One region of the Pseudoalteromonas nanhaiensis genome, then DNA from elsewhere that is predicted to be linked to it. Evidence: predicted binding sites of a transcription regulator. Region 1 holds the regulator's gene; the other holds the start of a gene.
The links. The regulator MetJ, encoded in region 1, represses methionine synthesis genes. The targets are predictions, from matches to a motif close to TAGACGTCTAGACGTCTA.
Positions count from the first base shown of each region.

Region 1 (5,428 bases):
CAGATGTATTTGAAGAAAAACTGAGTACAGAAGAAGAACTGTTCTAATTACTATATTAGTTTTAGACAATAAAAAAGCGCCCATGGGGCGCTTTTTGCTTAGCCATTAAAACTAAGATCAGCAAAATTATTTTAAGTTATTCACCAGCCAATACAGATCTGAATGAACCCCTGCCGCAGTAACTTCTTTACCCGCTCCAGGGCCTTGGATCACTAATGCATTGTCTGTATACCACTGTGAATTAATCACAAAGATGTTATCGCCCGGTTTAAGACTTGCTAGCACATCATCTTTGCTAACATAGACTAAACCTACCTGTGCCTGAACCTTGCCATCAACAAGTGTGATAGCACCTGTGTAGCGCACTACTTTATCTTCTGCCGCAGCTTGAGCTGCTTTTTCTGTCATGAATTCATCGAGCAGCTGTTTGTTTGCAAGAAAATCTTGCCAGCTACCTGCTGCCAGTGCTGCTGGCATAAGTGGTGTTAGAGCAATGTCATCAAGCTCTAAATCTAGCCCTAAATCTCGCGCTAAAATAAGCAGTTTACGCTGCATATCGCGGCCAGATAAATCTTCTCGAGGATCAGGCTCTGTGTAACCCATTTGCTGTGCTTGTAGCACTAAATCAGAAAACGGCACCTTGCCATCATAACTGCTACATAACCACGATAAAGTACCCGAGAATACCCCTTCAATACGGTTAATGCTGTCACCACTATTTTGTAAATCAGCCAAAGCAAAGTTAATCGGTAAACCTGCGCCAACACTGGTGTTATAACGCCATAACAGATTTCGCTCAGCTAATTGACTACGCAGTGCTTGATACCAATCGTTTGCAGCGGTACCCGCATATTTATTTGCACTGATCAGATGACAGTTAAGCTCTACAAAATCAGGATACAACTGACTAAAAGCCTCACTCGCTGTGATATCAATTATCACTTTATGCTCATAATCAAGCTCATTGATACGCGCTAATAATTCAGCTTTGTCGTAGCTTTGCGCTTCATTGTGCCACTGCTCTTGCCATGTTTCAGTATTTAAACCACTGGCACTAAATAGCATTTGCTTAGAGCGAAGAAGAGCAACCACCTTTACTTTATAATGGGCAGATAAACGAGCAAACTGAGCTTGAAGTTGCGATAAGAACACTTCACCCACATTACCAAGGCCAGCAACTATAATGGCCAGCTCTTGGCCTTTGTTTACCAACTTGTCATGTAGAAGAGTTAAAACATCACTATCAATTGCTTGATCATTTAAGATCAACACATAGTTATCGTCTTGCTGTACAAAACGAGGATGAATGCTCTGCTCTTTTAAAAGCGCTGTTGCTTGCTCTGCAAGAGCACCGATATCAGCAGTCGGTGCAACTACCGCACAACCGCTTAAATTAGACTCTACAATATTGGCGCGACCCGCTAAATGGCTGACAATCTGATGAGTACTTTGACCAGGCACTAACAAGTAGGTATCACCTTCTTTAACAAAGTGATGCAAGCTGTGTTGAATTAATTGGCTTAGCTCACCTACTTCACCACTACTTAGTTTATCAACGCGTAATAAATCGATGTTATCTAAGGTAGTAATAAAACGTTTTGCTTTGCTATAGCCTTCTTTTACCACTTCGGTTGGCGTGGCATCGCAATCAAAACTACTTCTAACTACGAGTTTGATTTCTGAGTCTTTTAACGGCGATAACGTCTTTGCATGCAGTACTGGGTTGCCTAAGCGCGCTAATAAGTTTGCTTGCTCACGACATACCTTGGCGTATTTAACCGCATTTTTAACCTTACGAGGGTCAGTGCTAAATACCCCTTGTGTGTCTGTCCAAATAGACACTTGTTTAGCAAAAGTATAACTGGCCAGTAATGTGGCGCTGTAATCACTGCCATTACGGCCTAAAGTAACCGTATTACCTTGGCAATCTGCGGCAATAAAGCCCGTTACTACGTTGATATGTGATTTGCTAATAGTATCGCTGCATTGCTGCTGGTTTTTTTGATGTAAAAGCTGACCATCATTTAAAGTAAATAGCTGCCTTGCATCAACATCTTGTGCAGCAATACCCAACTGATTTAAGTAAGCCGCCAATAAGCGCGCCGACCACACTTCACCATGTGCAAGTAAAGGTGCTTCAAGTAACTGTTGCTGACTAATTAATTCGTTTAATACAGCAAGTTCATCTTTTAACTGTGCCAACGCCTGTTGTTTATTTTGGCCTGTAAGTAACTGCTCAATAAGCGCACGTTGATTATTATCAATAAGCAGTAGAATATCGCTAACAGCTTGGCTATCTTGCTGCTGGTAACTTTGCCAAAGCTTTACTAAAGTATCGGTTGTTTTACCCGATGCCGATACAACTACGCAATCGCCCTGCTCCGTATTCGCTAAAACAATGTTAGCCACCGCATGATAGCGTTCTGCCGAGCTTAAGCTTGAGCCACCAAATTTATGAACAATATTTACCATTTTTCTACCACAATGCCGTATGTGCTGGCGTTAACTTAAATGACGCGTTTTGTTGTGTATCTTGCTGTGTTTGCTTAACTTCAGCTTTTGTAACTTGCTGGCCTTGACCTGGTTTTACTAAATTAAAAACACGGTCTAAATCGGCAATAAGGTCTTTTACGTCTTCAATGCCTACAGAAATACGAATAAGGGTATCACCGACACCAGCTTCAAGACGGGCTTTAGGCTCCATACCTGCGTGTGTCATCGTTGCAGGGTGACAAATCAAGCTCTCTACCCCACCAAGCGACTCAGCAAGGCTAAAGTCTTTAAGGCTTGTTAAAAACGCTGCGGCATCGTTAATGTCGCCTTTAATATCAAAGCTCACCATGCCACCAAAACCGCGTTGCTGTGCTTTAGCAAGCTCATGCTGTGGGTGTGAAGAAAGGCCTGGATAATAAACTTGGCTTACATAAGGTGAGTTTTCTAAATACTCAGCAATTGCAAAGGCATTTTCTTGGTGCTGCTTCAAACGTACATTTAAAGTACGTAAACCACGAAGGGTTAAGTAGCTATCAAATGGTGCACCAGTAATACCAATGTTATTCGCCCACCAAGCAAGCTCATCGCCTAGCTCTTGCGTTGCAGCAATCACTGCACCGCCCACTACATCAGAGTGACCATTAATATATTTAGTGGTTGAGTGCACAACAATATCAACACCAAACTCAATGGGGTTTTGTAATGCAGGTGATAAGAAGGTGTTGTCAGCCGCAACCAAAGCACCACACTGCTTAGCAATACTAGTAATTACTTTAATATCTGTTAAACGCAAGATTGGGTTACTTGGCGTTTCAATCCAAATCAACTTAGGTTTAATCGCTAAAATTTCTTGGAGATTTTCAGTTTTAGTTAAATCCAAAACTTTTAGTTTTAACAGGCCACGTTTTTCAAGCGAGGTGAATAAACGGTAACTACCGCCATAACAGTCATGTGGAATAACCAGTGTGTCATCACTGTTTAACAGCTGAGTTGCTAAATGCACTGCAGACATACCTGTTGCAGTAATAATGCCTCTTGCACCCCCTTCAAGCTCAGCTAAAGTTTCAGCTAAGATATCGCGATTCGGATTACCACTGCGGCCATAGTCATACTGGCGTTTAGTATCAAAGTCAGCAAATGAATAGGTGGTTGATAAGTATAGAGGTGGCACAACCGCACCATGATGCTTATCGGCTTCGATGCCGTGACGAACCGCTATCGTCGCTTTATTTTTTTCACTCATTTCATCACCTATTCATAAATTGGATGTTTAGACGTCTAAAAGGTTAGATGATCGACTATGAGAAGTCAAAGTATTTATAGCTCACAATAGAAGTTTATACATTTACACTACTAGATGGCTAAATAACTAGTATTTGACTATCTTTTTTAAAGAGATAGAATTTCCGCATCTTGCGCGATGAGAAATACTAATTACCTTTACGAAGTGTTCTATTTTGAATTGGTATCTCGCGTAAATAACTGACAACCGAGGCAACGAAATAACTTATGGCTAAATGGAACGGTGAATACATTCACCCATATGCAGAACACGGTAAAAAATCAGAACAAGTAAAAAAGATTACCGTATCGATCCCACTTAATGTATTAAAAGTATTAACTGATGAACGTACACGTCGTCAGATCAATAACTTACGTCATGCGACGAATAGTGAGTTATTGTGTGAAGCTTTCCTACATGCTTTTACAGGTCAACCATTACCAAATGACGATGACCTTCGTAAAGACAACCCTGAAAAGGTGCCAGAAGAAGTTAAAAAGATTATGCAAGAAATGGGGTTAGATATCCCTGTTCTTGATTCAGAGTAAGTATTTCGGCCATCGGATCACCGCCGATAGCCACAGGCATAAAAAAACTCAGCTTAGGCTGAGTTTTTTTATTAGCGTTAATTAAGTTTAACGCATGTAATCTTCTGGCATCTCAATTTGCGCAACCCCTGACTCTACTGCCGCCTCAGCAACAGCACGAGCAATACGAGGTAATAAACGCGGGTCCATTGGCTTAGGAATGATGTACTCGGCACCAAACTCTAGTGACTCAACGCCAGCCGCTTTTAATACTTCGCTTGGTACAGGCTCTTTTGCAATGCTTCGAATAGCATGCACAGCTGCAATTTTCATTTCATCATTAATTGCCGTTGCTCGCACATCTAGCGCACCACGGAAAATAAACGGGAAACAAAGCACGTTATTCACTTGGTTAGGGAAGTCTGAACGCCCCGTTGCCATAATTAAATCGTTACGTGCACTGTGTGCAACTTCTGGGGCAATCTCAGGATCTGGGTTTGAACACGCAAACACCACAGGCTTATCTGCCATCAGTTTAAGATCATCGGCAGTTAATAGATTAGGACCAGATACACCTACAAACACATCAGCATCAGCAATAACGTCTTGTAATGTACGCTTATCAGTATTGTTAGCAAATAATTGCTTATACTCATTTAAGTCATCACGACGAGTGTGGATCACACCTTTACGGTCAAGCATATAGATGTGCTCACGCAGTGCGCCACATTTTATTAATAGCTCCATACAAGCAACTGCAGCTGCACCGGCACCTAAACATACGATAATTGCATCTTCGATGTCTTTACCTTGTACTTCAAGGGCATTAAGCATACCAGCAGCGGTAACAATAGCAGTGCCATGTTGGTCATCGTGGAAAACTGGAATATCGCAACGCTCGATAAGCGCTTTTTCGATTTCAAAACACTCTGGCGCTTTAATATCTTCTAGATTGATACCACCAAACGTATCAGCGATGTTAGCAACCGTATTAATGAAGTCTTCTGTTGTGCGGTGTTTTACTTCAATATCAATTGAATCAAGGCCAGCAAAACGTTTGAATAGTAACGCTTTACCTTCCATTACAGGTTTTGATGCAAGCGGGCCTAAGTTACCTAATCCTAGA
Region 1 is NZ_JBPNYQ010000001.1:85,933-91,360, reverse strand. Features, by position in the region: gene ACSFVZ_RS00360 (penicillin-binding protein 1A) at 1-47, shown strand, start outside; gene metL (bifunctional aspartate kinase/homoserine dehydrogenase II) at 127-2,472, opposite strand; gene metB (cystathionine gamma-synthase) at 2,477-3,736, opposite strand; gene metJ (met regulon transcriptional regulator MetJ) at 4,003-4,323, shown strand; gene ACSFVZ_RS00340 (malic enzyme-like NAD(P)-binding protein) at 4,411-5,428, opposite strand, start outside.

Region 2 (5,428 bases), on a different contig from region 1:
CCGATTTTCGAAACGGAAAGTTCTTTTCACAGTGAATCGAACAGGTATAAGCATAAGGTTGATGTGCGAGCATTGCTGCGGTGCCATCACCTTGATGAACGTCTAAGTCAAAAATAAGTATATTGGTCACTTCACCACTTTTTATTAGGGTTTCACTGGTGAACGCTAGGTCGTTTACCATGCAATAACCTGAGCCAAAATCAGTATGCGCATGATGAGTGCCACCGGCTAAGTGACAAGCGATGCCATGTTTCAGCGCTAAGCGTGCTGTTTGTAAGGTGCCAAGTGGGGCGGTAAAGGTACGTGCCATTAACTCTTTTGACCAAGGTAAGCCTATGCGGCGCATCGCTTTTTCATCTAAACGATTATGCCAAAGGTCGTGGATGTAGTTTTCACAATGTACTAACTCAAGGGGTTCAGGCGTGCCAAGCATCGGCTGAGTTAGGTTGTCATTTATTAATCCAAGGTTTTGCACATGCTCATATAAATAAGCAAACTTACTCATTACAAAGCGGTGGTTTGGATCGAAGCTAAACGAATAATTAGGATGATAAACCAAAGGTAAATGGGGATTTAACTGCATAGCTCATTGGATAGCTGAATTTGCTACAGCATAGCGAATTTCTGAGCAGATGTTTACTCTGGAGCGTGAATTAAATGCGCTAGTTCTCGATGCAATAGAGCTTCATCACCTAGGTTTAGCTCAATGAGTCGCTTAAGGTGGCTAATACTATCTATATCAATATGTTCGCAGCGAAGCCCAGCATGTTGATGTTCAACATGACACAGTTCAACTTGCATTTTTATCTCAATACTTGATTCGGGTAGGGTGAAAATTAAATCGGCTTTAGAATGGATAGGTATTAAAAATGAATCACTTTTAGTGATAAGTGCACCTTGTAATGATAAATCAAGTAACTGACAGTGATAGTCGTTACCTTCTATATGAAGGACAGCCGGGCAAGAAAATAGCACCCTAGAAAACTCTCTGCGTTCATTCATGTCTCTATTCTCCATACTTTTTAGCCTAAACAGTATAGTTCAATATGAAATGAATGAGAGAAAACAGCTGATAATTACTGATGAAAGTTAATAGTTATAGAAAAGCCCCTAAACTGGGGCTTTTATAATATCAGCTAATTAGCCAATTTTTTTGTATTTGATACGCTTAGGTTGTGCCGCTTCGGCGCCTAAGGTTTTCTTCAACCACTCTTCGTATTCTGTGTAGTTACCATCGAAGAAGTTAATTTGGCCTTCGTCACGGTAATCAAGAATATGTGTAGCAATACGGTCAAGGAACCAACGGTCATGCGAGATACACATTACACAGCCAGGGAACTCTAAAATAGCGTTCTCAAGTGCACGTAGTGTTTCAACGTCTAGGTCATTGGTTGGCTCATCCAGAAGTAATACGTTACCACCAGCTTTTAACAGCTTAGCTAGGTGTAAACGGTTGCGCTCACCACCTGATAGGTCTTTAACGAATTTTTGTTGGTCGTTACCTTTGAAGTTAAAGCGGCCAACATAGGCACGGCTTGGGAATTCAAAGTTACCAATTTTCAATACGTCTTGGCCGTTTGAGATTTCTTGGAAAACAGTGTTGCTCTCGTCCATGTTGCCACGGAACTGATCAACAGTTGCAAGCTCTACTGTTTCACCAACAATGATCTCACCGCTATCAGGCTTTTCTTCACCGCTTAGCATTTTGAAAAGCGTTGATTTACCTGCACCATTGGCACCGATAATACCTACGATAGCGCCTTTAGGCATTGCAAAGTTTAAGTCATCAATTAATACGCGGTCGCCAAAGCTCTTCTTCAGGCCTTTCACTTCGATAACTTGGTCACCTAAGCGTGGACCCGGTGGAATGAATAGCTCATTCGTTTCGTTACGCTTTTGGTAATCATTTTGTTGAAGCTCTGAGAACTGTGCCATACGTGCTTTAGACTTAGCTTGACGGCCTTTCGGGTTTGAACGAACCCATTCAAGTTCTTGTGCGATTGATTTTTGACGTGCTTTTTCAGATTTCTGTTCTTGTTGTAAACGTAAATCTTTTTGCTCAAGCCACGATGAATAGTTACCTTCCCAAGGAATACCTTCACCACGGTCAAGCTCTAAAATCCAACCTGCTACGTTATCTAAGAAGTAACGGTCGTGGGTTACAGCAACCACAGTACCTTCGTAGTCGTGTAAGAAGCGTTCTAACCAAGCAACTGACTCAGCGTCTAAGTGGTTAGTCGGTTCGTCAAGAATAAGCATATCTGGTTTTTCAAGTAGTAAACGGCAGATCGCAACTCGGCGACGCTCACCACCCGAAAGGTGTTCAATTTTTGCATCCCAAGGTGGTAGGCGTAATGCATCAGCTGCACGCTCTAACACGTTATCAATATTGTGACCATCGTGTGCTTGGATGATAGCTTCAAGCTCACCTTGCTCTTTAGCAAGCGCATCGAAGTCTGCACCGTCCATTGCATACTCGTTGTATACTTCATCTAGGCGATTTAATGCATTTTTAACTTCGCTTACCGCTTCTTCTACTGTTTCGCGAACTGTTTTGTTCTCGTCTAGCTGCGGTTCTTGCGGTAAGTAACCGATTTTAGTGCCTGGTTGAGGGCGAGCTTCACCTTCAAAGTCTTGGTCAACACCGGCCATAATGCGCAGTAACGTCGATTTACCTGCACCGTTTAGACCTAGCACACCAATTTTTGCGCCTGGGAAAAAGTGTAAAGAAATATCTTTTAAGATAGTGCGCTTAGGTGGCACAACCTTAGATACTCGACTCATCGAGAATATAAACTTGTCTGGTAACACCATGAAAGAAGCCTTCAATTTATAATAAAAATTAACAGCAAGTATTGTATACCCAAACTACCTCAAAATACAGAATTCAGCGTTTATGATAGGCTTAATATCAAGGTGTTATTTACTCAAAGAGTCATACATTTTAATTAATGACCACTCAGAAATATCACTTCATTTGGACATCTAAACATCTAGAGGTTGAAATTTCTAACTATCCGTTCATAATTAGCACTCTAATATGTATGCTCGGAGCCCGCTATGCCCATTACAGTAAAAGATGAATTGCCAGCTATTGCAAAGTTACGTCAGGAAAACGTGTTTGTAATGCCAAAAAGCCGTGCGAAAACGCAAGAGATTCGCCCAATGCGTTTGGCCATCTTAAACTTAATGCCAAACAAAGTAGAAACCGAGGTGCAGTTTATTCGCTTACTAGCTAACTCACCGCTACAAGTTAATGTTGAGCTGTTGCGCTTAGATACCCACCGCAGCAGTAGTAACTCTGAGCAGCACTTAGATACGTTTTATCGTTATTTTTCTGAGGTAAAAGACAATAACTACGATGCCATGATCATCACGGGTGCGCCGCTTGCACATTTAGAGTATGACGATGTTGTCTATTGGGATGAACTTAAAGTGATTTTAGACTGGGCTGAGCAGCATGTTACCTCTACGCTGTTTTCGTGTTGGGCGGCCCATGCGGGGCTTTATCACCACTATGGTCTTAAGCGTGAACTTAAACCAAATAAGTTAAGTGGTGTATTTACCCACAAAAGCTATTTTGACCACGCAGCACTCACCCGTGGCTTTGATGATACCTTTTTAGTGCCACACTCTCGCTATGGTCATATTGATATTGATAAGATCACTGCCTGTGATGATTTGGTGGTGTTAGCTGGTTCTGAGCGAGTTGGTGCCTATTTAATTAAGAATAAGTCTGGCAGCCAAGTGTATATTACAGGTCATCCAGAGTACGATGCGCATACCTTAAAAGAAGAGTACCTGCGTGATAGCGAGAAGTCTGCAGACGCACCTAAACCAGAAAATTATTTCCCAGATGATAACCCAGATAACGAACCATCGAAAACATGGCAAAGTCATGCCTTTTTATTGTTTTCGAATTGGTTAAACTATTATGTGTACCAAACTACACCGTATGATATTAACTTAGTTAGCCAAGACGTAAGGACTAACAACTATGCCGAGTAATGTAGTGAATAAACGCGAACAATTGACCGAGGCGCTGAAACAGCGAATTTTAATCCTCGATGGCGCGATGGGCACCATGATCCAAGAATATAAATTAGAAGAGCAAGACTATCGCGGTGAGCGCTTTAAAGACTGGCATGTACTTATTAAAGGCAATAATGACTTATTAAGCCTGACTCAGCCAAAGATCATTGCTGATATTCACCGTGCTTACTTAGAAGCCGGTGCCGATATCATCGAAACCAATACCTTTAATGCCACGACTATTTCGATGGAAGATTATGATATGGCGAGTCTTAGTCGCGAAATCAACCTCGAGTCAGCGAAACTTGCGCGCGGCGTGTGTGATGAGTTTGAAGCAAAAGATCCAAGTAAACCGCGTTATGTAGCGGGTGTGCTTGGGCCAACGTCAAAAACCTGCTCTATTTCACCAGATGTAAATGACCCTGGTTATCGCAATATCAATTTTGATAAGCTGGTGGCTGCGTATGTTGAGTCGACACTGGCACTGATGGAAGGTGGCGCAGACCTTATTTTGATTGAAACCATCTTTGATACGCTTAATGCAAAAGCCGCTTCGTTTGCCGTAGAAGAAGCTTTCGAGCAAGCTGGTCGTAGTTTGCCTGTGATGATCTCAGGCACCATTACCGATGCCTCTGGTCGTACTTTATCAGGACAAACCACCGAAGCATTTTATAACTCTATTCGCCATATTAAACCGCTCTCAATTGGCCTCAACTGCGCCCTTGGCCCAGACTTACTGCGCCAGTATGTTGAAGAGTTATCGCGTGTTTGTGAAACCTTTACCTCGGTGCATCCAAATGCAGGTTTACCGAACGAATTTGGTGAATATGATTTAGAAGCCCCTGAAATGGCTAAAGAAATTATCGATTGGGGCAAATCTGGCTTTATTAACATTGTAGGTGGTTGTTGTGGCACCACACCGGCTCATATTAAGGCGTTTGCGAAAGGCCTGAGTGGTGTTAAGCCTCGCCAACTGCCAGAGCTTGAAGTGCGTATGCGCTTATCGGGCCTTGAAGCGTGCAACTTAAACTAGGAAACCGACATGACTGACCAAATTGCTGTATTTACTAACGTCGGTGAGCGTACCAATGTAACTGGCTCGGCTAAGTTTAAGCGCTTGATCATGGAAGAAGATTACGAGACCGCTCTCGATGTTGCCCGTGAACAAGTAGAAAATGGCGCGCAAGTGATTGATATCAACATGGATGAAGCCATGTTGGACTCAAAAGCGGCGATGGTAAAATTTTTAAACTTAATTGCCTCAGAGCCTGATATCTCAAAAGTACCTATCATGGTCGACTCATCGAAATGGGATGTGATTGAAGCAGGCTTAAAGTGTATTCAAGGCAAAGCCATTGTTAACTCAATTTCACTAAAAGAAGGTGAAGAGCCATTC
Region 2 is NZ_JBPNYQ010000011.1:71,391-76,818, reverse strand. Features, by position in the region: gene ACSFVZ_RS11395 (histone deacetylase family protein) at 1-583, opposite strand, end outside; gene ACSFVZ_RS11390 (PilZ domain-containing protein) at 637-1,002, opposite strand; gene ettA (energy-dependent translational throttle protein EttA) at 1,141-2,814, opposite strand; gene metA (homoserine O-acetyltransferase MetA) at 3,061-4,008, shown strand; gene ACSFVZ_RS11375 (homocysteine S-methyltransferase family protein) at 3,998-5,065, shown strand; gene metH (methionine synthase) at 5,075-5,428, shown strand, end outside.
Region 2: a site for MetJ is predicted at 2,979-2,996, ahead of metA (homoserine O-acetyltransferase MetA). Genes of this name have one in related genera too.